Bacillus pumilus: one gene and its partner. The protein of the gene in region 1 binds, or shares a complex with, the protein of each later gene. Links are inferred from orthologs where the notes say so. Each region holds a gene or a part of one and is shown on either strand. Other genes may lie near its edges.

Region 1 (12,345 bases):
AGACACGTATTTTGAAACGAAAGGACCTGTTCTTTTCGCAGACTTGCCAAGGTCCATCGCAAAAAATAAGAATTTCAGTTTTATTATGAAAGATGATGTGTTAAGACAAAGTCTAGCTTATTTAGAAAAGAACGGTTTGATTCGTTAAAAAAAGCGCAGGGAGATCTCCCTGTGCTTTCTTTATTTTTGGAGAAAACGGCGTTCGAGCCATTCCACAAGCTGGTACATGATGGTCGCAAACACGGCAATAATAAAAAGACTTAAGAACACGAGTGTAAAGTTGAAGACTTGAAAGCCGTAAATGATCATGTAGCCGAGCCCTTTTGAGGATACAAGAAATTCTCCTACAATGACCCCAACCCAAGAAAGACCTACATTCACTTTAATGGCAGAAATCATCGTTGGAATACTAGCTGGCAAAATGACCTCTCGAAAGACAACGCTTTTTCTCGCACCAAAGGTTTTCATCACCTTTAAATAATTCTCATCGACCTCTTGAAAGGCAGTGTAAATGACGATCGTCGTTATGATCACACTAATGATCGCACCCATGGCGACGATGCTGATCATACCAGGTCCAAGGGCAACAATTAAAATGGGGGCGAGGGCCACTTTTGGCATGGCATTTAAAATGACTAAATAAGGGTCAAGAACGTTTGCTAATCGGGTGGACCACCATAAGGCGGCGGCGAGCAAAATGCCGCAAAAGGTACCAAGTAGAAAACCGAGTACCGTTTCAAATAATGTAATACTCATATGATTCATTAAAGAACCATCTTGAATTTTTTGCACAAACAATTGGCAGACCGCTGATGGTGAACTGAAAATAAGCGGATCAATGAACCTGAAATGACTAGCAAGTTCCCAAAGTGAAAAGAAGCTGGCGAATATGATGAGCTGATAGATACGTGTGATCCGTTTTTCCATTCGGTATTTTTTGCGATAAGCTTCATGTAATAGATCACTGTGTTTCAACTGTTTTCAGCTCCTTCCAAATCGTTTGAAAGAGCTCTTGGAAATGCGGGGTCTGTCTCGCTTCAAAAGGAGAGAGAGCCCTTATGTCGTCTGGAACGGGAAAGATTCGCTGGATAGAGCCTGGGTGTTTTGAGAATAAGAATATGCGGTCACTCATCGCAATGGCTTCACCGATGTCATGTGTTACAAGGACTGCTGTTTTTTGATAGTTTTTTAATGTGTCAAAGACGAGATCTTCTAATGTGAGTTTTGTTTGATAGTCTAGCGCTGAAAATGGCTCATCAAGTAAAAGCAGACCGGGATCAACTGCAAGCGTTCGGGCGAGAGCCGCACGCTGCCTCATTCCGCCAGACAGCTCCTTCGGATATTTTTCCTCTACTTCATGTAGTCCAAGCTTAGGTAGTAAATCAAGGGCAGCTGAGACGGACTCATGTGAATCTTGTTTCGCAATTTTTAACCCGAGGATCACATTTTCCTTAATGGTCTTCCAAGGAAACAAATAATCTTGCTGGAGCATATAGCCGATTTGATGCTCCTGTTGATTGGGTTCTTTTCCTTCGATTAAAATTCGACCTTCAGAAGGCGGTGTGATTCCTGCGATGATAGACAGCAAGGTGGTTTTTCCGCAGCCGCTGGGACCAATAAATGAGATGAATTCACCTTGGTCTATCTCCAAATTGATGTGCTGTATAGCCGTTGTTTTTTCTTTTAAAGAGAAGTACGTATGGGTCACATGGTCAATTTGAAGGAAAGACATGTGCTACCTCCTATTCTATTTGTGATCTGTGACCTTCTTTGCAATGGAGGAATCGACAAGTTGTTTGTACGGGATAAATTCCGGCAATTCACCGCTTTCCTTCATGATTTCCTGCAATTTGTTCCATTCCTCTTCATTCAAAAGGGGATCTGTTGCAAAGGAATCTTGCTGTTTATAGCGTTTGATCGCAGTTGATAAGACATCAAGATCTGTATCAGGAAAATGAGATTGAATGGCCTTTGCGATCTCCTCAGGCTGTTTGGCTTCTACCCACTTCTGCGCTTTGTAAATGGCGCGGGTGAAGGCTTCAGCGCTCTCTTTGTTTTCCTCTAAGTAACTCTTCTTTGCCATGAAGGTGGTATATGGCACCTTGCCAGAAGCTTCTCCAAAGGAGGCGGTAATGTACCCTTTACCTTCTTTTTCGAGTAAGGAAGCGGTCGGTTCGAATAACTGCACAAAATCGCCAGTTCCAGAGGAGAACGCACCTGAAATGTTGGCAAAATCAATATTTTGAATCATACGAAGATCCTTTTTCACATCAATGCCTTCTTTTTTCAAGACATATTCACCGACCATTTGCGGCATGCCGCCTTTCCGCTGTCCTAAGAAGTCTTTTCCTTTTAATTGATCCCAAGAGAATTGGTTTACTTTCTCCCTTGAAACAAGAAATGTGCCGTCTGTTTGTGTCAGCTGTGCAAAGTTCATGACAGAATCCTTTGTGTCTTGAGCCTCTACATAGATAGAGGATTCAGAGCCGGTCAGGGCGATATCAGCACCGCCTGATAAGAGAGCTGTCATCGTTTTATCGCCGCCCCAAGTGGTTTTCAGTTCAACCTCCAGGCCTTCTTCTTTGAAGAAACCCTCAGATAGTGCGACATAAAGCGGAGCATAAAAGACCGAATGGGTCACCTCGGCTACTTGTACGGTCTGCTCCTGTTCTTTTTTACAGGCGACAAATGGAATAAAGAGCAGGACGACGACGATGAATGCCAGTCTGACTTTGATGGAACGATTCAAGAGTAATTCGCCTCCTTTGTTCTAGATCACTATTAAAGTATGTGAAAAGGGATTTTTGGTGAGTGCCTAGATAAAAATAAGAAGCGCATTGTTTATTTATAGAACGCGTCTTTTTTTCTATACTAGAGGCATGAAGGCTTTCTTGAATTTGGCAGAAATAAAGGAGCGGTTTCGTGTATAGATTGAGTTGGGTTTTTGTTGGATGGTATTTAGTAGGTCTGATCTTAATGGTCTTTTTTGAAGTGCCAGCATGGCTTCAGTTTGCAAACGGAATCTTTCTTGTGCTGTATGCTTGCTGCGTCATCGAGATCGGGCGACAGATTTATGGCTCATGGGGATTTGTCATCAAAAGGGCAGCCATTGTCGGGGTGCTTACATTTACAGTCGAGTGGATAGGGATCACAACGGGGTTCCCATTTGGGGCCTATGACTATTATCCGACGTTAGGTTTTTTAGTGGCGGGGGTGCCATTAACCATTGCGTTTGCATGGGTTGGCGTGTTTTTAAATAGCCTTTTTTTATCCAGTCAGCAGTCAAAGTGGAGACGAGCCATCGAAACGGGGATATGGATTGTGTTGCTTGACCTTATTTTAGATCCAGTAGCAGCAGAGCGGAAGTTTTGGGTGTGGTATGACGGCGGCGGGTTTTATGGTATTCCTTTTGAGAATTTTGTGAGCTGGGGTATGATTGGAGCAGGACTTTCATTTCTTTTCCCGCTTGTCTCAATTGATCAAAAGGCACTCAGCTGGACGAGTCGTATTTATCAGGCGATGGTGTTCTTTTTTGGTCTTCTGGCATTAAAGGGTGGACTCGATGTCATTTTTTATTTAGCACTCATCATTGTCATTTTGTGTGAAGGAAGGGTTCGATTTGAAAGAAAGCGACAAAAGTCGATCGTTTAGACGTCTATTTTCACTTTATCTAGAGCGATATTTACTTCATAAGCATTTCCGCTGTGTCATGATGAAAGGCTCGGTCGATCCGAAGGAAAACCTGCCTGTTCTTTATCTCGCCAATCATAGCTCATGGTGGGATGGTCTGATCATTTTTCTTTTAACAGAAAAAGCGTCTGAATTTGATCACTACATGATGATGGAAGAGAAACAGCTGAAGCAATATGCTTTTTTTCGTAAACTTGGGGCGTTTCCGGTTCATAAAGAGAACTTAAAAAGTGTGAAACACGCTTTAATGACAGCAAAAGAGAACATGGAGGACGGCGGAGCGGTCTGGCTTTTTCCACAGGGGAAAATTATGCATCAGGACGTGCGGCCGCTTGAACTGGAAGGCGGGGCTTCTTTTTTAGTGAGGCAATTTGAACAAGTTGTGGTGAAGCCTGTCACCTTGCAGTATACATTTAATCAATTTCAAAAGCCGACAGTTTCTGTTATGTTCGGCGATGATGCCATCGTATCTGGAAGCTCCCTGCGAAGCAAGGATATGACGTGTATGCTTGGCGATCTGCTTGAAACGCAGTTAAACAGACATCAAGCACAGATCATTGCAGATCCTGATTTTTCAACAAACGAAGAATTTAAACAGATCACAAGGACAAGTCAGTCAACAAGTGATGCGTTTGATTCTTTTAAAAAGTGGGTGAAAACATGGCGCTCTTCTTAACTGTGATCAGCGTGCTCCTGCTTTGCCAGTTTCTATTCACGATATGGAATATGAAGCAGTTTCCCGTGTTAAAGCCCGCTTCTTTTTCATCAGACGAACCCATTTCGTTATCGATCCTGATTCCGGCTAGAAATGAGGAGAAACGGATAGAAGCCTGTCTTCAGTCGATCGTTGATCAGCGTCTTTTTCCGAAAGAGGTAATTGTACTTGATGATCATTCGACCGATCAGACAAGAGCGGTTGTGGAGCGATTCTCACAAACATATCCATGGATTCATGTGCAGTCAGGTCAGGCATTAAAGCAAGGGTGGCTAGGAAAATCATATGCTTGTTCTCAGCTTGCTGAAGCAGCGGCTTCTGATTGGCTATTCTTTTTAGATGCGGATGTCCGGTTGAAACGGGGAGCAATAGAAGCTGTGTACGAGCAGTTATGCGCGCAAAAAACCGGCATGCTGTCAGGCTTCCCAGAGCAAAAAACCGGCACTTTCTTTGAGCATCTTGTCGTTCCCATGATGATGTTTACCATTGGTTGTCATCTGCCTGTGAAGTGGGTCAGAAAATCAAAGAATCCGGCTTTTGCCGCCGCGCATGGAGGATTTATTGCCATTGAAAAGAATTGCTATCACGACATCGGCGGACATGAAGCGATTAAGGATTCGCTAGTGGATGATATGGCATTGGCTAGACGGGTGAAGGAACAAGGGTTTCCGTTCACTCTTGCAAGCATTCATCCGTTTGTGTATATGAGAATGTATGAGAGTGGCCAAGAGGTATGGGAAGGTTACAGGAAAAACTTGTTTCCAGGTGTCAATCGAAGCATTGCTTTGTTAAGCAGTGTCTTTTGTTTATACACCCTGCTTTATTTGGCACCAATCATTTGCTTGATGGTGGCTTTGTTAAAGCTGGATGTGCTTAGTATATGCTTAGCCATTCTTTGCTACGGACTAGGTGTGTCGATCAAAGCGGCAATTGATATTGAGAACGGAAGAACTTCTGCAATGGCCTTTTTATTACCGGTCAGCATTTTGAGTCTGATCGCCATTGGCTTTGCTTCTATGAAAATCGGTCTGAAAAAAGAAGGGTATGAATGGAAAGGGAGAAGGTACGAATGAAAAAAGTGATCATCATCGGTGGCGGGCTGGGCGGATTATCAGCAGCGATCCGTTTACAATCACGCGGGGTTCAGGTCACCATATTAGAAAAAGAAGCGGCTTTAGGCGGGAAATTGCAGCGCCATCAGGAGGCTGGCTACTCTTTTGATTTAGGACCGAGTACCATTACAATGAAGTCGTACTTTGAGGAAGTATTTGCTTCCTGTCATAGACGGATGGAGGATTACGTGACATTTTATCCGATTTCTCCTCTGACCAAAAATGTTTTTTCAGATGGACATACGGTTGAATTTACGCCCAATATCGAGCAGATGGAATCACAAATTGCAGCATTCAGTCCTGAAGATGCAAAGCAATACCGTCCATTTTTACAGGAATCAAAGATGCTTTTTGAACAGGCTGAGGATCAGTTTTTAAATCGTTTGTTACTGACGTGGAAGGATAAGGCGAATGTAAAACTCGTGAAAGCCCTTCTCTCTGTCAAACCGTTTACAACCGTTCAACGCTTGCTCCGAAAATATTTCCGTCATCCTCATACACTGGCGATGTTCGGACGGTATGCGACATACATCGGCTCTTCTCCCTATGAGGCACCGGCTATTTTTAATATGATGGCGTATTTAGAAGGAGAGAAAGGGATTTATGGCATAAAGGGCGGTACATATCGTTTAGTTGAAGCATTTGAGACTTTGGCAAAGGAATTAGGTGTACAGATTCATCTGAATGAACAAGTCAACAAGATTCATGTGAAGGACCGGCGAATTACAGGAGTAGAAACGGCTCACCAGATGTATGAAGCTGATCAAGTTATTGCAGGAGCGGACGCGCTGACTGTCTACCGCCATCTGATTGATGAAAAAGACCGCCCAAGCTTTTTAAATCAAAAGCTTGCTACTATTGAACCGTCATTATCTGGCTTTGTTCTCTTATTAGGTGTACCTAAGGTCTATGAACAGCTGTCCCATCACAATGTGTTTTTCCCAGAGAATTATGAGCAAGAATTCAAGGATATTTTTCAACAAAAACAACTGCCTCAAGATCCGGCGCTCTACATATGTTATTCAGGTCATTCAGAACCAGCTTTAAGCGGAGGACCGGGAAGAAGCAACTTGTTTGTACTGGCGAATGCGCCTTATGTGACAAAAGAGCAAGATTGGGACATGCTAAAGGAGACATATCAGCAGCATATGAAAACAAAATTAAAGGAAAAGGGTCTCTTTGATATAGATCAGGTGACCGAATATGAAGCGGTTCAAACTCCGCTTGATCTGCAGCAGAAAACGGGCGCATTTCATGGAGCCATTTATGGGATGTCTTCCAACTCATTCAAGCAGGCGTTCTTCCGTATCAATAATCAGTCAAAGGACATTGAAGGACTTTGGTTTGTTGGAGGAACAAGTCATCCGGGCGGAGGCACGCCGATGGTGACAAAATCAGGTCAGCTCGTTGCAGAAGCGATCATCAAGCAATTAACGTAAGAACAGATGAAAAGGAGAGAAATCAAGTGATTGTGGAAAAAAGAAGGTTTCCGTCCCCCCATCCGCAGATTCACTTATTTACAGTGACCTATGAGGTAGATGGACTTCGGATCAAAGGGCTGCTTGCTGAACCTGCCGGAGAAGGTCATTATGACGGCTTTTTGTATTTAAGAGGCGGCATAAAAAATGTGGGAATGGTGAGACCAGGCCGAATTGTGCAATTTGCCGCGCAGGGATTTGTCGTATTTGCCCCTTTTTACCGAGGAAATCAAGGAGGCGAAGGGAACGAAGACTTTGCTGGAGAGGACCGGAAAGATGCTTTTGCTGCCTTTCAATTGTTAAAGCATCACAAAAAGGTGAAGCAGGATCGTATTCATATCTTTGGTTTTTCGCGCGGAGGCATTATGGGCATTTGGACTGCTGTCGAAATGAAACAAGAGGCGGCCTCCTTTGTGACATGGGGAGGCGTTAGTGATATGAAGCTTACCTATGAAGAGCGTGTGGATATGAGAAGGATGATGAAACGTGTGATTGGCGGTCCCCCGCATAAGGTGCCAGAGGCCTATGAGGACAGAACGCCTTTAAATGATGTGGACAAAATTGAAGCGCCTGTTCTGATCATCCACGGAGAAGAGGATCAAAATGTATCCATTGAGCATGCGTATTTATTAGAAGATGCGCTGCGCCAGCACGGGAAGTCAGTGGAGACTTGGTATTTCCATGGGCGCAACCATTATTTTCCACCCCAGCATAATCGCGAAATTGTCAGAAGGCTGACGACGTGGATGCTCAGCCGGAAAAGCGAAAATGTGGTAAAATAAGCAGTATAACGAAATTTAGAAAGTAGGGGGATTTTCAATATGGGAATGCCTGTTGAATTTAATACAATGATTGTCACGAAGGGAAAAGAGACAAGAATTGAAGAGAATGTATTTGAACTCATGAAGGAAGGATACCGCATTTATCCATTAAATATTCCGCTTGAGGTGCGTAAAACGAAAGACGGAGAAAAAACAGGGACAGCACATGTTGAAAAGCTGGAGCTTACAGACAATGTGACTAAGGTCACTTATCGTCTCGTATCATTACATTCAACAAACTAACAAAAAAGCTGAGGGAGTGATTCCTCAGCTTTTTTTATTTGATTATACGAGTGGTCCGCCTTTAGCTTCAATGTCACTTGCTGCGTGGCTGAATTTTTGGAAGTTCTTTTTAAATTCATTGGCAAGGAAGTGTGCTTTTTCTTGATAAGCCTCTTGGTCATCCCATGTTTTAGAAGGTTGAAGCACTTCATCTGGTACGCCAGGAATATGAAGCGGGATGTGTAATCCAAAGATGTCATCAGTGATCATTTCGGCGTTGTCGAGGTCACCTTCGATCGCTGCTTGCACCATTGCTCTTGTATGCGCTAGGTTCATACGTTTGCCTGTACCATAGCCTCCGCCAGTCCAGCCTGTGTTCACAAGGAATACTTTTGCGCCGTGCTCATCAATTTTCTTGCCAAGCATTTCAGCATAGACGTGAGCTGGAAGCGGCAAGAATGGAGAACCGAAGCAAGTAGAGAACGTCGTTTCTGGTGATGTAACACCGCGCTCAGTTCCTGCTAATTTACTTGTGTAACCGCTCAAGAAATGGTACATCGCCTGTTCTTTTGTTAAACGGCTGATTGGAGGTAAAACGCCAAATGCATCAGCTGTTAAGAAGACAATGGCAGATGGGTGTCCTGCGATACTTGGCTTCACGATGTTATCAATCATTTCAATTGGGTAAGCAGCACGTGTGTTTTCAGTGAAGAATGTGTCGTCATAATCCGCTTCACGTGTTTCTTCATCAAGCACGACATTTTCAAGAACTGATCCGAAGCTGATGGCTTTGTAGATTTGCGGTTCTTTTTCTTCGCTTAAGTTCACACATTTCGCATAGCATCCGCCCTCAATATTGAAGACTCCTGAGCCAGACCAGCCATGTTCATCGTCACCGATCAGCTTGCGGCTTGCGCTAGCTGAAAGCGTCGTTTTTCCAGTACCTGAAAGGCCAAAGAATAGTGCGACATCGCCTTCTTGACCGACGTTTGCTGAGCAGTGCATCGATAAAATATCTTGCTCAGGAAGCAGGTAGTTCATGACAGAGAAAATGGACTTTTTCATCTCTCCTGCATATTCTGTTCCACCAATCAGAATGGTGCGTTTTTCAAAAGAAACGATAATAAACGTTTCAGAGTTTGTGCCATCTGTTTCAGGATCTGCTTTAAAATGCGGTGCAGATAAGATGGTGAAAGGTTTTTCGTTTGAAGAAGGTGTTGATCCGTCAGGTCTGATGAATAGTTGCTTTGCAAAGAGATTGTGCCATGCGAATTCGTTCACCACTGTAATTGGCATACGGTATCTTTCATCTGCGCCGGCAAATCCTTCAAAGACGAATAATTCATCACGTTCTTTTAAGTATGACACAACCTTTGTATATAAACGGTCAAATGCTTCTTTAGAAATCGGCTGGTTGACTTGACCCCAATCAATTTTATGTTCAGAGCTTTCTTCTTTTACGATAAATTTATCTTTAGGCGAACGTCCTGTGTAGGCACCCGTTGTAGCACGGACAGCTCCTGTTGATGTTAAAACGCCTTCATCACGTGCCAAAATCTTTTCAACAAGTTTCGGAACAGATAAATTTTGGTGCGTATTTTCTAATGAGAGCAATGACTGCAAATCTTCTTTTAAATCCACTGAGTTCATAAAAAAACCCTTCCTTTACCGTTGAATTTGTTTTGTTTCGATTAGTATAACACATTCATAAGAATAGTCTATACTATTTAAATATTTTTGTGTGTGTTTTTTCATTTCTGCTCTGAAAATATGCTTTTTGGTGATGCTAATATTGAGGTGAAAAAAAGGGAAGATAATTCTGATGAAGCATTGACATGACGCAAGTGTTTAAGATAAGATAACTTATTGAACGGATACTCTTATCCCGAGTTGGTGGAGGGACAGGCCCGATGAAGCCCAGCAACCGGTTTCTTATGAAAAGGCATGAATATGCTGAGAAACCAAGGTGCTAACCTGATGCAAGGTACAAGAACACCTTGAGCGATAAGAGTGAAAGGCATGCGATCTCAGACCCTTTCCTCGCAATGAAGGAAATGGTTTTTTTATTTTTGGGATATCATATGAACAAATTGCCAATAACATCTCTAATAGAAACGTTTTCAAATATAAGAGGGAACGAGTTCCGTATCATATTGGAGACCTCATCTCGGGATGATGTGGTCTTGTACAGGAGGAAATAGCCATTATGAGTCAAAATCGTCGTTTATTTACTTCAGAATCAGTGACAGAAGGACATCCGGATAAAATCTGTGACCAAATTTCAGACAGCATTTTGGATGAAATTCTAAAGAAAGATCCAAATGCACGTGTTGCCTGTGAAACTTCTGTTACAACGGGTCTCGTATTAGTAAGCGGAGAAATTACAACGTCTACTTATGTCGATATTCCAAAGACGGTGCGTGACACGATTAAGGAAATTGGCTACACACGTGCGAAATATGGTTTTGATGCGGAAACATGTGCAGTGCTCACATCCATTGATGAACAGTCTGCTGATATTGCGCAAGGTGTAGACAAAGCGCTTGAAGCACGTGAAGGCACAATGACTGAAGAAGAACTTGATGCGATCGGTGCAGGTGACCAAGGATTAATGTTTGGTTTTGCCAACAACGAAACTGAAGAACTTATGCCGCTACCAATTTCACTAGCACATAAATTATCTCTCCGTTTAACTGAAGTACGTAAGGATCAAACACTTGCCTATCTTCGTCCAGATGGAAAAACACAAGTAACAGTAGAATATGATGATCAAAATAAACCTGTTCGTATTGATACAGTGGTTATTTCTACCCAGCATGCACCAGAAGTGACGCTTGAACAAATTCAAAGCGACTTAAAAGAGCATGTCATCAGCCCTGTCGTTCCAAGTGAACTAATTGATGAACAGACAAAATACTTTATTAACCCAACTGGTCGTTTCGTGATCGGCGGACCTCAAGGGGATGCTGGTTTAACTGGACGTAAAATCATCGTTGATACGTATGGCGGATACGCTCGTCATGGCGGTGGTGCTTTCTCTGGGAAGGACGCAACAAAGGTTGACCGTTCAGCGGCATATGCTGCTCGTTACGTAGCGAAAAACATCGTAGCTGCCGGCCTTGCTGATTCTTGTGAAGTACAACTTGCTTATGCAATTGGTGTTGCACAGCCTGTATCGATTTCAATTGATACTTTCGGAACAGGAAAAGCTTCTGAAGAAAAATTAATTGAAGTGGTTCGTGCGAACTTCGATCTTCGTCCAGCTGGCATTATTAAAATGCTTGACCTGCGTCGTCCGATCTACAAACAAACAGCTGCATACGGACATTTCGGCCGTCATGATTTAGATCTTCCGTGGGAAAAAACAGATAAAGCCGATACACTTCGTCAAGAAGCATTAGGACAATAACAACATAGAAAACCGCTTATTTTAAGCGGTTTTCCTTTTGATTAAAAAAAATTATACAAAAAGCGAAAAAATGTGAAACAAAAACGGACAAATAACTGTCTAATTATAGGTCTACTTTTAAGAAATAACATAACGTGGAGGCAATAATATGTGTGGGTTTGTTGGTGTGTTTAATCACCGTCCATTGTCCGAAACTACTGAGCAGGAAGAGTTAATTAAACAAATGAACCGTCTCATCGTTCACCGTGGTCCGGATGATGAGGGTTACTTTCATGATGAGCATGTAGGATTTGGATTTAGACGTTTAAGTATTATAGATGTTGAGCACGGAAAGCAGCCGCTTTCGTATGAAGATGAAAAGTATTGGATTATTTTTAACGGGGAAATTTATAACTATGTGGAGCTGAAGGAAGAGCTTGTGAAAAAGGGCTATACGTTCAGCACAGATTCTGATACGGAAGTACTGCTTGCCACATACCGTCATTATAAAGAAGAAGCGGCTTCTAAGCTTCGCGGCATGTTTGCCTTTTTAATTTGGGATAAAGAAGCGCAGCAATTATATGGCGCAAGAGATCCGTTTGGCATCAAACCGCTTTATTTTACACAAGTGGAAGAGCAAGTGTACTTTGCGTCTGAGCGCAAAAGCTTGATGGCTGTGAACGAGAACATCCTATTTGATGAGACTTCATTGCAGCAGTATATGTCATTCCAATTCGTTCCTGAGCCAAATACGCTTGATCAAAAGGTGCATAAAGTTGAGCCTGGTCATCAGTTTATTTTACGCCCAGGGCAAGAGATCGAATTTAAGACATACTGGAAAGTTCAATTCAAACCTGAGCAAACACAAGAACAGAAGTTAATCGAAGAAGTACGCGATGCAATCTATGATTCTGTGAAT
Region 2 (14,188 bases), 810 kb from region 1 along the record:
AGAAGCTTACGATAAAGTGGCCCGGACGATGGGTCTTCCGTATCCAGGCGGACCTCATATTGATCGGTTAGCACATGAAGGAGAGCCAACGATTAAGCTTCCACGAGCATGGCTTGAAGAAGGCTCTTATCACTTTAGCTTTAGTGGATTAAAATCAGCTGTTATTAACACACTACACAATGCCTCTCAAAAAGATGAAATAATTGCTCCAGAGAATTTGGCAGCAAGTTTTCAAGCAAGTGTCATTGAAGTACTTGTTGGAAAAACATTAAAAGCGGCAGAGGCCTATGGCGTCAAGCAGGTTGTCCTAGCTGGTGGCGTCGCTGCCAATAAAGGTCTGAGAGAAGCCTTAACAACAGCATTCACAAAGCTTCCTGACGTAAAGGTCATTGTTCCTCCGTTATCTCTTTGCACAGACAATGCAGCCATGATCGCTGCTGCTGGAACCATTGCGTTTGAGAGAGGAATAAGAGGCGATATGGCGATGAATGGCCAGCCGGGCTTACCACTTGTCTCATATGAATGAAAACGCCTGTGGATACACAGGTTTTTTTCATTTTTAATGAAAGCGATTTATTCACAAGCAATCCGGGTATATCCACAATTGTTAGAAAATTTCGTTATAAAATGATGGGGATGTGCATAAATATGATCTTTTATGTGGATATGTGATTAAATATCTGTGGACAAAGTGGATAAGTCTATTTTTCAAAAGAATAATAAAGAACTTATTGTGGATACTAATGTGGATAAGAAATCTCCACTAAAGGAAAAAAGAGCACCCATTAGGGCGCCCATTAAGATTCGGATAGCTCTTCCCACTCTGCGAAAAGGGATTCGAGCTCTTGATGAAATGTATCATTTTCTATTTGAATGTTTTGGACCTTCTCGTGATCTTGAAAAATAGCAGGATCACATAGAAGCTCTTCATTGTCACCAAGCTTCGCTTCAATGATAGCAATCCGTTCTTCAATTTCCTCGATTCTACGCTGCTTTTGTCTTTCTTTCTTTTTTAGTTCTTTTTCTTCTGCATAAGAAAGCTTTGCTGTTTCAACTGGCTTTGCTGCTTGTTTTTTAAGCGCCTCATTTTCTTGAATCGCCTCAAGCTCTAATTGTTCATCTTTCTTTTCAAGATAGTAGTCATAGTCACCGAGATACTCTCTTGTTTCTGTAGGTGACAGCTCGAATACTTTCGTTGCTAGGCGGTTGATAAAATAACGGTCATGCGAGACAAATAAGATAGTTCCCGGATAATCAATGAGCGCATTTTCTAAAATTTCCTTACTATCTAAGTCCAAATGGTTCGTAGGTTCATCAAGTATCAGGAAATTGGCTTTTTGGAGCATCAGCTTTGCCAGGGCAAGGCGCGCTTTTTCTCCACCGCTTAATGCATGAACGGGCTTTAAGACGTCGTCACCGGAAAAGAGGAAGTTCCCTAAACATGTCCGAATGTCTTTTTCATTCATGTGAGGATAGTCATCCCAAAGCTCATTGAGCACTTTTTTGGAGGATGTCAGTTTGGCTTGTTCTTGGTCATAGTAGCCAATGGTGACATGAGATCCAAAGGTGATGTCGCCTTTTGCAGGCTTTAATGTGTTCGTTAACGTTTTTAAAAGGGTTGATTTCCCGATCCCATTAGGACCAATGAGTGCCACGCTATCCTCGCGTTTGATCTGAAATGAAAGAGAGGATAGAAGCGGTATTTTTTCATCATAACGAATGTCGAGATCATGTACCTTCAGCACGTCATTGCCGCTTTGTCTCGTAATATCAAAATGAAAGTTTGCGGATTTTTCATCACCTAATGGCTTATCTAAACGATCCATCCGTTCCAGCTGTTTGCGTCTGCTCTGGGCGCGCTTTGTGGTCGAGGCTCTTGCTAGATTGCGATCTACGAAATCTTGAAGCTTTGAGATTTCTTCTTGCTGCTTTTCGTAAAGCTTCATATCACGCTCTAGTTGCTCAGCTTTCAGATCAAGATACTTACTATAGTTGCCTGCAAACTTTTTCATAGCCGTTCTTGAAACTTCATATACATGGTTCACCACTTTGTCTAAGAAGTATCGATCATGGGACACGATCAGAATAGCGCCTGTATAATTTTGCAAATACTGCTCCAGCCATGATAAGGTATCAATATCTAAATGGTTGGTCGGCTCGTCCAGAATTAAGAGTTGTGGTTTCATTAATAAGAGCTTTCCAAGCGCTAGACGGGTTTTCTGACCACCACTTAAGGATTGAACGGTTGTCTCATCTTCAAAGTGACTAAAGCCGAGCCCATGAAGAATAGAGCGGACATCTGCTTCGTATTGATAGCCGCCTTGATCTTTAAATTCCTGCTGTAGCCTGTCGTAGGTTTTCATGAGGGAATCCAGCTCGGCACCTGTGGAAGAAGCCATTTTCTCTTCAATGGTTCTCATCTCTTGTTCCATTTTTTTTAAATGATCAAAAACCGATAATAATTCGTCTTTTAACGTACGTGTAGACGTCACATCGGTATGCTGTGCTAAATAGCCGATCGATAGGTCTTTCGGTTTGATGATCTCACCTTGTTCGTAAGACAATTGACCGGCAATGATTTTCAAAAGGGTGGATTTGCCTGCGCCGTTACGACCTACAATGGCAATCCGATCCCTTGCTTTCACTTCCAATTTTATATTCGTTAAAACGGTATCAGCACCAAACGATTTGGACAGCTGATTCACTTGTAGAATCATCATGTAACTTCACCTCTGCTATAATATGTTAAGTGTAGCTTATCAGCAGTAAACCAGCAAATATTACATACAATCGCCATATTCAAATGAAAGACAGATAGGAAAAAATAGTGTATCATTTGAGTGAGGGAGCGTTGAAAAGATGAGGCAATTTAGCCACTTTAACGAACAAGGAAGAGCAAAGATGGTCGACATTAGTGACAAATCATCTACTATGAGAACCGCTGTTGCTGCTTCAAGTGTTCGTATGATAAAAGAAGTGTTTCATAAAATAGAGCAACGTGAAATTGGAAAAGGGGATGTGCTGTCTGTTGCACAGGTTGCTGGCATTATGGCAGCAAAGCAAACATCTACCATTATTCCAATGTGTCATCCGCTTGCATTAAAAGGAGTGGATATCTCCTTTGATTGGGAGGAAGACGGAAATGCGCACATTCTGAACATACAAGTACAGGTGAAAACAAAAGGAAGTACGGGTGTGGAGATGGAAGCGCTCACCTCTGCTTCAGTATGTGCACTGACCGTTTACGACATGTGCAAAGCGATTGATAAAGGCATGATCATCGGTCCTACCTATTTAATTGAAAAGACAGGCGGGAAAAACGGTGATTTTCACAGAGCATCTGATATTTAAGTTGGAGGACCTTATATGAATATAGATCAGTCAAAAATTCCACAAGCGACAGCCAAACGTTTGCCGCTATATTACCGTTTTTTAAAAAATCTGCATGCATCAGGAAAACAAAGGGTCTCATCGGCAGAGCTTAGTGATGCAGTCAAAGTGGATTCTGCTACCATTCGCCGAGATTTTTCGTACTTTGGTGCACTTGGGAAGAAGGGGTATGGCTATAATGTCGATTACCTTTTGACCTTCTTCAGAAAGACACTTGACCAAGATGAAATGACCAATGTCATGCTCATCGGTGTCGGGAATTTAGGGACTGCTTTTTTACACTATAATTTCATCAAAAATAATAATACAAAAATTTCAATGGCTTTTGACGTCAATGAGAGTAAAATAGGTAGTGAGATAGGCGGCGTGCCTGTCTATGATTTGGATAAGCTTGAAGAGCATGTTCAAGAGGTAGGAGATATACCTGTTGCCATTTTGACAGTACCTGCCGTAGCAGCTCAACCCATTACAGATCGTTTGATTGCCCTTGGCATCAAAGGGATCCTTAATTTTACGCCGGCCCGATTGAATGTGCCGGAACACATTCGAATTCATCATATAGATTTGGCGGTTGAACTTCAGTCTCTTGTGTATTTCTTAAAGCATTACTCTATTACACAGGAGGATTGACGAAAAGGGGTAAAGGGGGTGGAGCAAATGGGTCCGATTGGTCCTGGAAGTTTGGTTCTGATTGCGATTGTTGCGCTCATTATTTTTGGGCCGAAAAAGCTTCCTCAATTAGGAAGAGCAGCAGGAGATACATTACGGGAATTCAAAAATGCCACAAAGGGTTTAGCTGATGATCAGGAAGAAAATAAGAAAAAAGAAGATCAGTAGAATAGGATGAGCTTCATGAATGTCAAAGATATGCCGCTTATGGAGCATATTGTGGAACTGCGAAAACGTTTAGTGGTCATTGCGATGTTTTTTGTTGCCTTTATGGTGGCAGGTTTTTTTCTCGCTAAGCCGGTCATTGTATATTTACAAAATACGGATGAAGCGGCAACACTGACGCTGAACGCGTTTAAGCTCACAGATCCTCTGTACGTGTTTATGCAGTTCGCATTTGTCATTGCTTTGGTTTTGACGTGTCCCGTGATTTTGTATCAGCTATGGGCGTTTGTGAGCCCTGGCTTATATGATAAAGAAAGAAAGGTGACACTTGCTTATATTCCGATTGCACTGCTTTTATTTTTAAGCGGTGTGGCTTTCTCTTATTTTATTTTGTTTCCGTTTGTCGTTGATTTTATGATACGGATGTCGAATGATTTAAATGTAGAGCAAGTCATTGGGATTCATGAGTATTTTACATTTCTGATGCAGTTAACACTTCCATTTGGCTTTTTGTTTCAGATGCCCGTTGTGTTGATGTTTCTCACAAGACTTGGCATCATCACACCGATGTTTTTATCAAAAATACGGAAGTATGCCTATTTTGTCCTCCTTGTCATTGCCGCACTGATTACACCGCCAGAGATCGTTTCCCACCTCATGGTTACTTTGCCGATGCTCGTATTGTACGAAGTGAGTATTGTCATTTCGAGAGTGACCTATCGTAAAATGCAGCAAACAGAGACAGAGGAGAAAGAAAATGATGATGTCTCATAAAAAACATCGTGATCCAAATAAGGGTCACGATGTTTTTTCTATTTTGACAGGAATTGATTGATTGCTTGGAATAGATGCTCATAATAGGCGGGTTCATGCGGGACAAAATCTTTTACACAGACTATTTTGCTTTCCTTACGTCGTTCTCCGGCTTTATCAATTTCAAAACCCTCCAGCTTCATGTTGTCAATTTTTCTAGTGAATAGCTGCTGTGCATCCATTAGCTTTGCTCTGTAAAGTCCAGCGACTTCTTCTTTTTGTAATTGAATGTTCATCTGCTCTTCTGGCTCATTTAAGATGTTCAGTTTTTCTTGTTCCATGAAAACGTGTCCCCCCATAAAAAAACCATTTCCCACGTACGGAAAATGGTTTTTGATTTATTTTTGCTGCTGTTTTTTGAGTTTGACAGAGAAGGCAAACATTTTAAGCGCGATATTGATATTATAGGCCGCAAACACCATCAGCAAAATGCTGTAAAATGACCACATGTCACCTGGATTTTGAATGGCCATATAGGTGAAAGCCACACCTACGGCAAAATAAATGATGCCCCATACAACAGGGTTTCTCATGAGAAAAAGCCTCCAATAATCATTTGCATTGTTTGAGATTGTTCTTCAATCATTTTTCTTACTGGCTCAATCTGCACAAGAATGACAAGCGAGTTCATTAGCATATGAGCACCGATTGGAACAATGATTCGTTTTGTTTTCGCATATAAAAAGGCAAAGGTAAAGCCCATTGCGGTATAGAGCAAGATATGTGGGAAATCATTGTGTACAGCAGCGAAAACCACTGAACTGACAAGTGCTCCAATGAAAAAATTCGTTTTTTCATAAACCACACCAAAGATGATTTTTCGAAAAATGATTTCCTCTAATATCGGTCCAATCAGGGCGATGACGATCACAAGCCATGGAACTGCATCCATAATGGATAAGATGTTTTGAGTATTTTCAGATTCTCTGCCAATGCCAAATGCATATTGTTCAATCGCCCCCGCAATTGATTGTGCAAAGAGCGAAAGAAAGAAACCGACAATGATCCAAACGATTGCCGCGCCGACTGAAGCCGGTGCTTCATTTCGAAGTGAAGCTTTTGGCACAGTCCGAAGAATGAGCAGAATAATGATTAATCCGACACAGAAACTAATAATTGTCCATGTACCTGACAATTTAGAGAGCTCTGCTTGTGTCATCGGTGTCTGAATGTAGCCTAACCATTTCATGATGAACACATAAGGAATCGCAGAAAGCTGCACCAATATATACGTTAAGATGATGTACCAATATTGTTTTTTCAAGTAACGAAAACCCCTTTACTAAAAGAACTAGATTTATTGTAACACAAGTCTTCTTTTTCGATGAAAAGGAAAGAATCTGAGTTGAAAAAAGATCATGAAAGCGTAAAAATTTTTAAAGGTTTTTACTTGAAATTGCAGAAGACATTCTTTATTATAATAAATGTGTTAGCACTCACTGGTGATGAGTGCTAAAAAAAGACTACATATAAAAATTGAGGAGGTTGTTTCTTATGTTAAAGCCATTAGGCGATCGCGTAATCATTGAACTCGTTGAATCTGAGGAAAAAACCGCTAGCGGTATTGTGTTACCGGATTCTGCAAAAGAAAAACCGCAAGAAGGTAAAATTGTTGCAGCAGGTTCAGGTCGTGTACTTGAAAGTGGTGAGCGCGTTGCGTTAGAAGTAAACACAGGCGACCGCATTATCTTCTCAAAATATGCAGGCACTGAAGTGAAATATGAAGGCAAAGAATATTTAATCCTTCGTGAGAGCGACATTTTAGCTGTTATTGGTTAATCACATAAAAAAACTTTGAAATAAATTTTTAAAAAGACTGAGGAGGTTTCGTTATTATGGCAAAAGATATTAAGTTCAGTGAAGAAGCACGTCGCGCAATGTTACGTGGTGTAGATGCACTTGCAGATGCTGTAAAAGTCACTTTAGGACCTAAAGGACGTAACGTAGTTCTAGAGAAAAAATTCGGTTCTCCACTTATCACAAATGATGGTGTAACGATTGCAAAAGAAATCGAATTAGAAGATGCATTTGAAAACATGGGTGCAAAACTTGTGGCTGAAGTTGCAAGCAAAACAAACGACGTAGCTGGTGACGGTACAACAACTGCAACAGTTCTAGCTCAAGCGATGATCCGTGAAGGTCTTAAAAACGTAACAGCTGGTGCAAACCCTGTTGGCGTTCGTAAAGGGATCGAAGAAGCAGTAAAAGTAGCTCTTGAAGGCTTGCACGAGATTTCTAAACCAATCGAAGGCAAAGAATCAATTGCTCAAGTTGCGTCTATTTCTGCAGCAGATGAAGAAGTTGGAAGCCTAATTGCTGAAGCAATGGAGCGTGTAGGTAACGACGGCGTGATCACAATCGAAGAATCTAAAGGATTCACAACTGAGCTTGAAGTGGTTGAAGGAATGCAGTTTGACCGCGGATATGCTTCACCATACATGGTGACGGATTCTGATAAGATGGAAGCAGTTCTTGAAAATCCTTACATCTTAATCACTGATAAAAAGATCACAAACATTCAAGAAATCCTTCCAGTACTTGAGCAAGTTGTACAACAAGGAAAACCATTATTGCTCATTGCTGAAGATGTAGAAGGCGAAGCACTTGCAACTCTTGTTGTGAACAAACTTCGTGGAACATTCAACGCAGTGGCAGTAAAAGCACCTGGATTCGGTGATCGTCGTAAAGCTATGCTTGAGGACATCTCTGTTCTAACTGGCGGAGAGTTAATCACAGAAGACCTAGGACTTGACCTAAAATCAACTGAAATCGGTCAGCTTGGCCGCGCTTCTAAAGTCGTTGTGACAAAAGAAAACACAACAATCGTAGAAGGCTCAGGAGATTCTGCTCAAATCGCAGCACGTGTGAACCAAATCCGTGCGCAAGTTGAAGAAACAACTTCTGAATTCGATAAAGAAAAATTACAAGAACGTCTTGCTAAACTAGCTGGTGGCGTCGCTGTCATCAAAGTTGGTGCTGCAACTGAAACAGAACTAAAAGAGCGTAAACTACGCATCGAGGATGCACTCAACTCAACTCGTGCAGCAGTTGAAGAAGGTATTGTATCCGGTGGTGGTACAGCACTTGTAAATGTATACAAAAAAGTCACTTCAATCGAAGCAGATGGAGACGTTCAAACAGGTGTGAACATCGTTCTACGTTCTCTTGAAGAGCCAATTCGTCAAATCGCTCACAACGCAGGTCTTGAAGGATCAGTCATCGTTGAGCGCTTGAAAAACGAAGAAATTGGCGTAGGCTTCAACGCAGCAACAAACGAATGGGTAAACATGATCGAAAAAGGAATCGTTGACCCAACAAAAGTAACTCGCTCTGCACTTCAAAACGCAGCTTCTGTTGCAGCAATGCTTCTAACAACTGAAGCAGTCGTTGCTGACAAACCAGAAGAAGGCGGCTCAGGCGGCGGAATGCCAGATATGGGCGGCATGGGTGGAATGGGTGGAATGATGTAACACCCGCAAAAACCCCTTGAAATATAGGGGTTTTTGTTTTGTCTTCATCTAGTCAGAAATAATAATGAATTGAAACCTTCGCCGCTTCTCAATCGTTTACATAAGAGACAGTGATTTTAAAATTTTTATCTAAAATGAAGAAATGAGATGATTTTAAAAAGAAAAGCGGTGATCACATGGGCTTTACTACTTGGGTAGCGATTATTGTTGCATTGGCCGTCGTATTTGGATTGTTTGGATCGAAAAAGCGTGATAAATAAAGAAAGAGTGAAATTCCACTTCCGAATAGGGAGTGGGATTTTTATTGCTATGTGTAATACGTTTGAAGAGAAAGATGAACAATCATGCTGTAAACATTTGAAAGTTACATAGAAAGCACTCTTATGATCAAGAGTGCTTTTTTATTTGAGAGATATAAGATACCTTGGCTTATAATGTCACATTTTCTTTAAAATTACATAAAAAAATCCACTATTTCCATAAAAAATCAGATCAATTCCTTATAATAAAAGTATCTGAGAAATGGGGAGTGAGTCGAGATGGACCAAAACTTGCTGCAAATGAATCAAGTGAGATCAGAGGATGAATTAGCGGTTGTGAATATATCTTCTACAGAAATTGGGGCGCTGTCAAAGGAAGCGGCTGAGCGGATTTTACAAGCGAAGGATACGGATTATATTCATCAAATCATGTATGTTCCGATTGAAAAGAAAGCAGATTTGCATTGGCTGATTCAACGTATTGGACAGGCGTTAGAAGTTGAGGATAACGATATCGTTGCGCTTGAATTGGCTGATTTGCTCTATTTCTTTGTCATTCCATTTTATAAGGAGTATATTTTGAGGGAACGTCATTTGTATGAGTGTATAGATGATTTGTTGGCACGATTAGCATCATGGGCTCACTCAGATATTCACACACTGGTCGATGCGATGAGAGACGATTTGTTTGTATAAACTTGAAAAAAGCTTGTAGAGTGATCCTCTACAAGCTTTTCTAAATTATTGGGCTCTTTCCCAAGTGATCTTTGTTTCATTTGTTTTTTTCGTTCCCTTTGCCAGCACTTTGCCGTTTTCTTGTTTCACGGTGATGTTTAGGCCGTAAAAAGAATACAGGGCGCCAAGACTGTCATTTTCGGGTTTATGAAGATTGTTTTCTTTTTCAGTTGAAGCTCCAATGGCAAGCGTTTTGGCAAAGTTTAAACCGATGACTTCAGCGTAATCACTATTGGTATCAGAAGAAACTGTTACGTTTAAAGAAATAATTTTTTTCTTTTGATCAACGGTGATGTCCGTGTCTTTTATAAGTTTAGACTGCTCCATGACTTCTTTCGTTTCTTTTTGAATGCGTTCATTGATCGTTGGAAGTGCCTTCGTTTCTGTTTTTTGTTCGTTTGTTGTATTTGAGCAAGCTGCTAGTATGAAGAGGCTTGCAACTAGGCTCATGAAAACAAGTAGACTTTTTTTCACGTTCGTTCTCCTTTTTTCTCGCAGTATGTATGTTTATGTTACCACGAATCCTTGATTTGATTAAAAGAGAAGTGTTGATAAGCTGTGAACAATAAAAAGCACCCTCTATCGGGCGCTTTTTTCTTATTGTGCTGAAAGGCTTGTACTTAATGGAACAGAAGAAATGACAGTGAATTTTGGAGCCGCAGCACCAGACTCTAAATTCTTACGTAAAAGCGATGATTTGATGGATCCATCCCAATTTTTATAGACACTACCTGAAGTATTCGCACGAAGCTGTACATTTGAGAAGCTTGCTTGTGAGTAGCTGTTTGTTCCATTATCTTGTACGCCATGTACCATTTTGACGACATCGAGGTTTTTCAAACGGCTAGGCTTGTAAATAGGCTGTTTATAGCGCAATGTCCCATTGACGTATAGTGACACTGTGCCATCACCATTATTGATGAGCTTTAAATTGACACGTGCGCCATCTTTAATGCTCTTATCGTATTTACTGTTCCAGTATTGACTGCCGCCTTGTGAGCCGCTACCTAGAAAGACCTTATAGCCAGAAGGCGTTTTTGAAATACCACTTTCTATAACGGCAGAGCCGAGACCGAGATACCAGTCCGCATAGCCATTTTTAATGGTAGCTGTTTTCGGCAAGACAATATCAGTCGAGATACCCGACCATTTGGCCTCATCCGTTTGTGTCACAATCGCGCCGTGACGAGGGCTAGCTGCAGATGCGGGGATACTTGATAGCATCAAAACGAAGGTCAAACTTACACTCAAAACAATAAACCATTTTTTCATGAAAATTCCTCCTTAAAGTTGATTCACTTTCATTATATAAAATGAAAGATGGTGGTCTACTTACAATGTTCTGGCTTCTTTTGGAAGTATTTATAAAAAAAATCGGTCAAAAAGTGGTCAACTTGTATTCGAATTGTAATGTGTCTGTAAAATAACTGGGTGCATCTTCATGTATAATGAATGCAGAAACCAAATACGGAGGATTTTTTAATGAATAAAAAGCTTATCGCGACAATCGTAACAGTAGCTAGTTTATTTTTGGCGTTTAGTTTCTCACATGGAGCAAGTGCAAAAAAAGTAAGCGGCAATATTACTTGGTATAATGGTGTCGGTAAAAAAGGCGCAGATGGAAAAAAACTCGGTCATTGGGATGCAGCAACTAAAATGGGATTTGACGTACCGAAAAAAGGTACAAAACTAAGAGTGACAACAAAAGCGAAACCACATAAAGTGATTACAGTATATAAATATGATGTAGGTAGAATGCCAAACGCTGTATTAGATGTCAGCCCAAAAGCATTCAAAGCACTAGGGTATAAAACAAGTAAAGGTGTCGTAAAAGGGCATTACACTTATTAATACATAGGCATGCAAAGAAGCGGGAAAAGTTCATTTTCTGGCTTCTTTTCTTGTAGAGAGGGTCTGAAAGGCAATGAAAAAATCAACATGGTGGATCATCACAGTCATCGGAGTCGCAGTGATTGCGGCCGTCATCTTCTTTTTAATGAAGCCGGGGCAAGAGGCGAAGCATGCGGGAAAAGTGAAAACAAATCAGGATGCAAAAGACGAATTACTCGTTTCATTTACAGATCAACAGTTAAACAATACGTATTATCTGCATGATCGGGCGCTTCATACAGAGAAACTGACCGCCTATCCTTCGATTGCTTATGATTCTACGAAACAGCTTTTATATTACACGTACACGGATGAAGACACGCAAAAAGTGAGTATTCGAGAACTGAATGTAAAAAAAGATGAAGAAAAAACGCTTTTTACGAGTCATGATTCCATCGACAGTATGAGGCTGTCTGGAGACGGGAAACAGTTATATCTTAGATATAATAAGGATTCCGGGGAACAATTTTATGTCGCTATGTTTGATGTGAACACACGCAAAGTGAAGGTATTGTATCCAGAGAAAAGTAAGGATGACACGGTAAGTTCTTTTGCTTATGATCCGGCGTCAAATCATTTGGCAATCCAGCATTATTCCTTAAAAGAAGATTACAAGAAAACCGATGAAGCGAATGAAAAGGGAAGAGACCCTGAACCAACGACCATGAAGATCACCCTTCAGACAGGCGCGAAGGGAAAGCAAATTGCACGCATCTCACAAACGATCAATGATATTTCATTTTCACCAGATCATAAGACATTGATTTATACAGAAGTGAAGGTGCGAAAAGAAAAAGAAGTATCCACTATAAAAATGCTTGATGTAGAAACGGGAAAAACGACGACACTCGTTAAGAATAGTAAGGATGTGCATATTTTAAGTGCCGCACAGCCGCAATTTTCTACGGATGGATCTTCTGTTTATTTCTTAGGTGTTGCTAAAAACGCAAAAGAATTAAAGGATGACACCGGTCGAAAAGCAAAGGTAAGAACAATATTTGAATACAATATTAAGAAGAAAACAGTGGATGCCGCTTGGGAGAAAGATGGCGGGATTGTTAATAATTTCACTGTCAATCGGTAAAAGGTACGTTCAGTTATTGATATAACTGGACGTTTTTTTATTTTACCGTTTGACATGGTGCATAAATTGAGGAATTTATGTAAGGAAAATCAGTTTTTAAGGTGGAAAATGTGTGGTATTTTCATATTTTGCTTATGTGACAGAGGAAAAGAAAGAGAGTAATATGAGTGGACATAAAAAAACGAGAGGACAGAAAGCTTCTCGTTTTCACTGATTTATTTGGTGTTATGGTCTAATAAGTTTTGAAAAATAAACAGGGCATTAATGGAGTGCGGGAATCCAGCAACTTTTGTACAGTGCTTGATAATCTCCATGATCTCTATGACAGAAAGTCCGATATGTAATGCTTGTTCAAAATGAGTCTTTAATTCTTCATCACTATCGCCTTTTGTAATGAGGGCAGATAATGTGATGATGGCCTTTTGTTTTTCATCTAAAATGAAGTGGTTGAATTCTTTTTGTTCACCGAGTTCAATTGTTAGCTGTTCAATATTTGACCGAATGCTCTCGTTTTTCTGAATTGAAAGCTCCTCTATGTTACCTGCCGTTGTTTCTTGTGTGATCTGGCAAGTCTCTTTTTCTTCATTCAAATTGAACTCCTCCGTTTTTTATCGCAATTTTCCATTTGTTCGTTCATTGTGGCAAATGTGCCTTATGTTAGATGCAATAGGTATATAGTAGTATTATCGGTTTGCTGCGTCAATTTTTTAAGTGTTGAATGTACAAATAAATGTCATTTTAAGTCATGCATTGTTATATTTTAGAATGATTCAATGAAAAGGAAGGAAAGGGCTAATATATCGCTGTCTGTTAGCCCTTTGACATGATTTACTCAATACATATTTTTACGTATGTCACTGGGGATCGGTTTCATGTGACTAAATAATATCCATCGGCCTCATCATGTCATAATCCTCGTGCTCTAATATATGACAATGCCACACGTACCTGCCGCTGTATGGAACAAAGCGAGCAATGATTCGAATGACTTCACCGGCATGCGCTTGAATGGTGTCCTTGTAGCCTTGTTCATGTAAAGGAGGGGCTTCGTTCGGTCCTGTATACACAATGTCCCCTGTCGATTGATAGACCTCTGTATCAAATGGTCTTCTGTCTATCACCCTAAATTGAACAAGATGTAAATGAATGGGATGTGTGCCCCTTGTTGGATTGACGATGGACCAAACCTCTACACTGCCAAGCCGAGGATTTTCCGTGACAGGGTCATTCCAAAAATGGTTATCAAGCAATAAAATAGGGCGGCCATATTTATCTTGTGTACCGGTAAGAGTGAGCGTACGCTCTTTATCAGCGCGACTAGGCCGAAGTGGTGGAAGCGGTTTGAAAATAGGCCGTAATGTTTTAGGTGCTCTCCCTTTTAGCGGTCGAGTGACTTTAAATTGCATGATGTTGGCATCTGTTTCGGGATTTACTTCCTGTCCGCAGCCGGCTTTATTTTTAAGGGTGATCGTTTTGTTTTCGTAAGCTGAAAAATCAATGATGACATCAAATCGTTCAGCAGGAGCAATGGTAAAGGATTGATGGTGAACAGGTCTTGGTAAAAAGCCGCCATCAGATCCAATTTGCAAAATCGTCGCATCATTGTCTAGATGCAGCTCGTAAGTTCTTGTATTAGACGCATTTAAAATACGAAAACGGTATTTTCGTGGCTCCACTTCTAAATATGGCCATACTTTTCCATTGACCAAAAT

What was found.
Region 2: the proteins of metK (region 1) and groL are in contact, whole or in part, in a cryo-EM structure (PDB 8P4O), measured with the Escherichia coli proteins. The link is inferred for Bacillus pumilus from one-to-one orthologs.

The regions. Positions count from the first base shown.
Region 1 is NZ_CP047089.1:3,260,607-3,272,951, reverse strand. The notes cover bases 9,506-12,345. They hold metK (methionine adenosyltransferase), read left to right. Parts: upstream 9,506-10,244; coding sequence 10,245-11,447; downstream 11,448-12,345. Other genes in these bases: asnB (asparagine synthase (glutamine-hydrolyzing)), read left to right, coding at 11,596-12,345; pckA (phosphoenolpyruvate carboxykinase (ATP)), read right to left, coding at 9,506-9,688. Also shown: ytkD (RNA deprotection pyrophosphohydrolase), read left to right, coding at 1-148; GPS65_RS16270 (ABC transporter permease), read right to left, coding at 181-927; GPS65_RS16265 (ABC transporter ATP-binding protein), read right to left, coding at 962-1,732; GPS65_RS16260 (ABC transporter substrate-binding protein), read right to left, coding at 1,748-2,749; GPS65_RS16255 (carotenoid biosynthesis protein), read left to right, coding at 2,923-3,651; GPS65_RS16250 (lysophospholipid acyltransferase family protein), read left to right, coding at 3,620-4,366; GPS65_RS16245 (glycosyltransferase family 2 protein), read left to right, coding at 4,351-5,478; GPS65_RS16240 (phytoene desaturase family protein), read left to right, coding at 5,475-6,956; GPS65_RS16235 (alpha/beta hydrolase family protein), read left to right, coding at 6,983-7,777; GPS65_RS16230 (DUF2584 domain-containing protein), read left to right, coding at 7,817-8,059; more of pckA, read right to left, coding at 8,102-9,505. UniProt on the Escherichia coli protein: Catalyzes the formation of S-adenosylmethionine (AdoMet) from methionine and ATP.
Region 2 is NZ_CP047089.1:2,441,231-2,455,418, forward strand. The notes cover bases 6,212-9,189. They hold groL (chaperonin GroEL), read left to right. Parts: upstream 6,212-6,872; coding sequence 6,873-8,507; downstream 8,508-9,189. Other genes in these bases: GPS65_RS12150 (CPBP family intramembrane glutamic endopeptidase), read right to left, coding at 6,212-6,301; groES (co-chaperone GroES), read left to right, coding at 6,532-6,816; GPS65_RS12165 (hypothetical protein), read left to right, coding at 9,047-9,189. Outside these bases: tRNA (adenosine(37)-N6)-threonylcarbamoyltransferase complex transferase subunit TsaD, read left to right, coding at 1-526; GPS65_RS12115 (ABC-F family ATP-binding cassette domain-containing protein), read right to left, coding at 798-2,720; cyclic pyranopterin monophosphate synthase MoaC, read left to right, coding at 2,860-3,351; GPS65_RS12125 (redox-sensing transcriptional repressor Rex), read left to right, coding at 3,367-4,020; GPS65_RS12130 (twin-arginine translocase TatA/TatE family subunit), read left to right, coding at 4,048-4,227; twin-arginine translocase subunit TatC, read left to right, coding at 4,234-4,998; GPS65_RS12140 (hypothetical protein), read right to left, coding at 5,037-5,318; GPS65_RS12145 (YdiK family protein), read right to left, coding at 5,376-5,570; more of GPS65_RS12150, read right to left, coding at 5,567-6,211; more of GPS65_RS12165, read left to right, coding at 9,190-9,463; GPS65_RS12170 (hypothetical protein), read right to left, coding at 9,509-9,976; GPS65_RS12175 (hypothetical protein), read right to left, coding at 10,100-10,774; GPS65_RS12180 (cell wall metabolism protein WalM), read left to right, coding at 10,985-11,353; GPS65_RS12185 (hypothetical protein), read left to right, coding at 11,427-12,476; GPS65_RS12190 (carboxymuconolactone decarboxylase family protein), read right to left, coding at 12,692-13,066; GPS65_RS12195 (multicopper oxidase family protein), read right to left, coding at 13,355-14,188.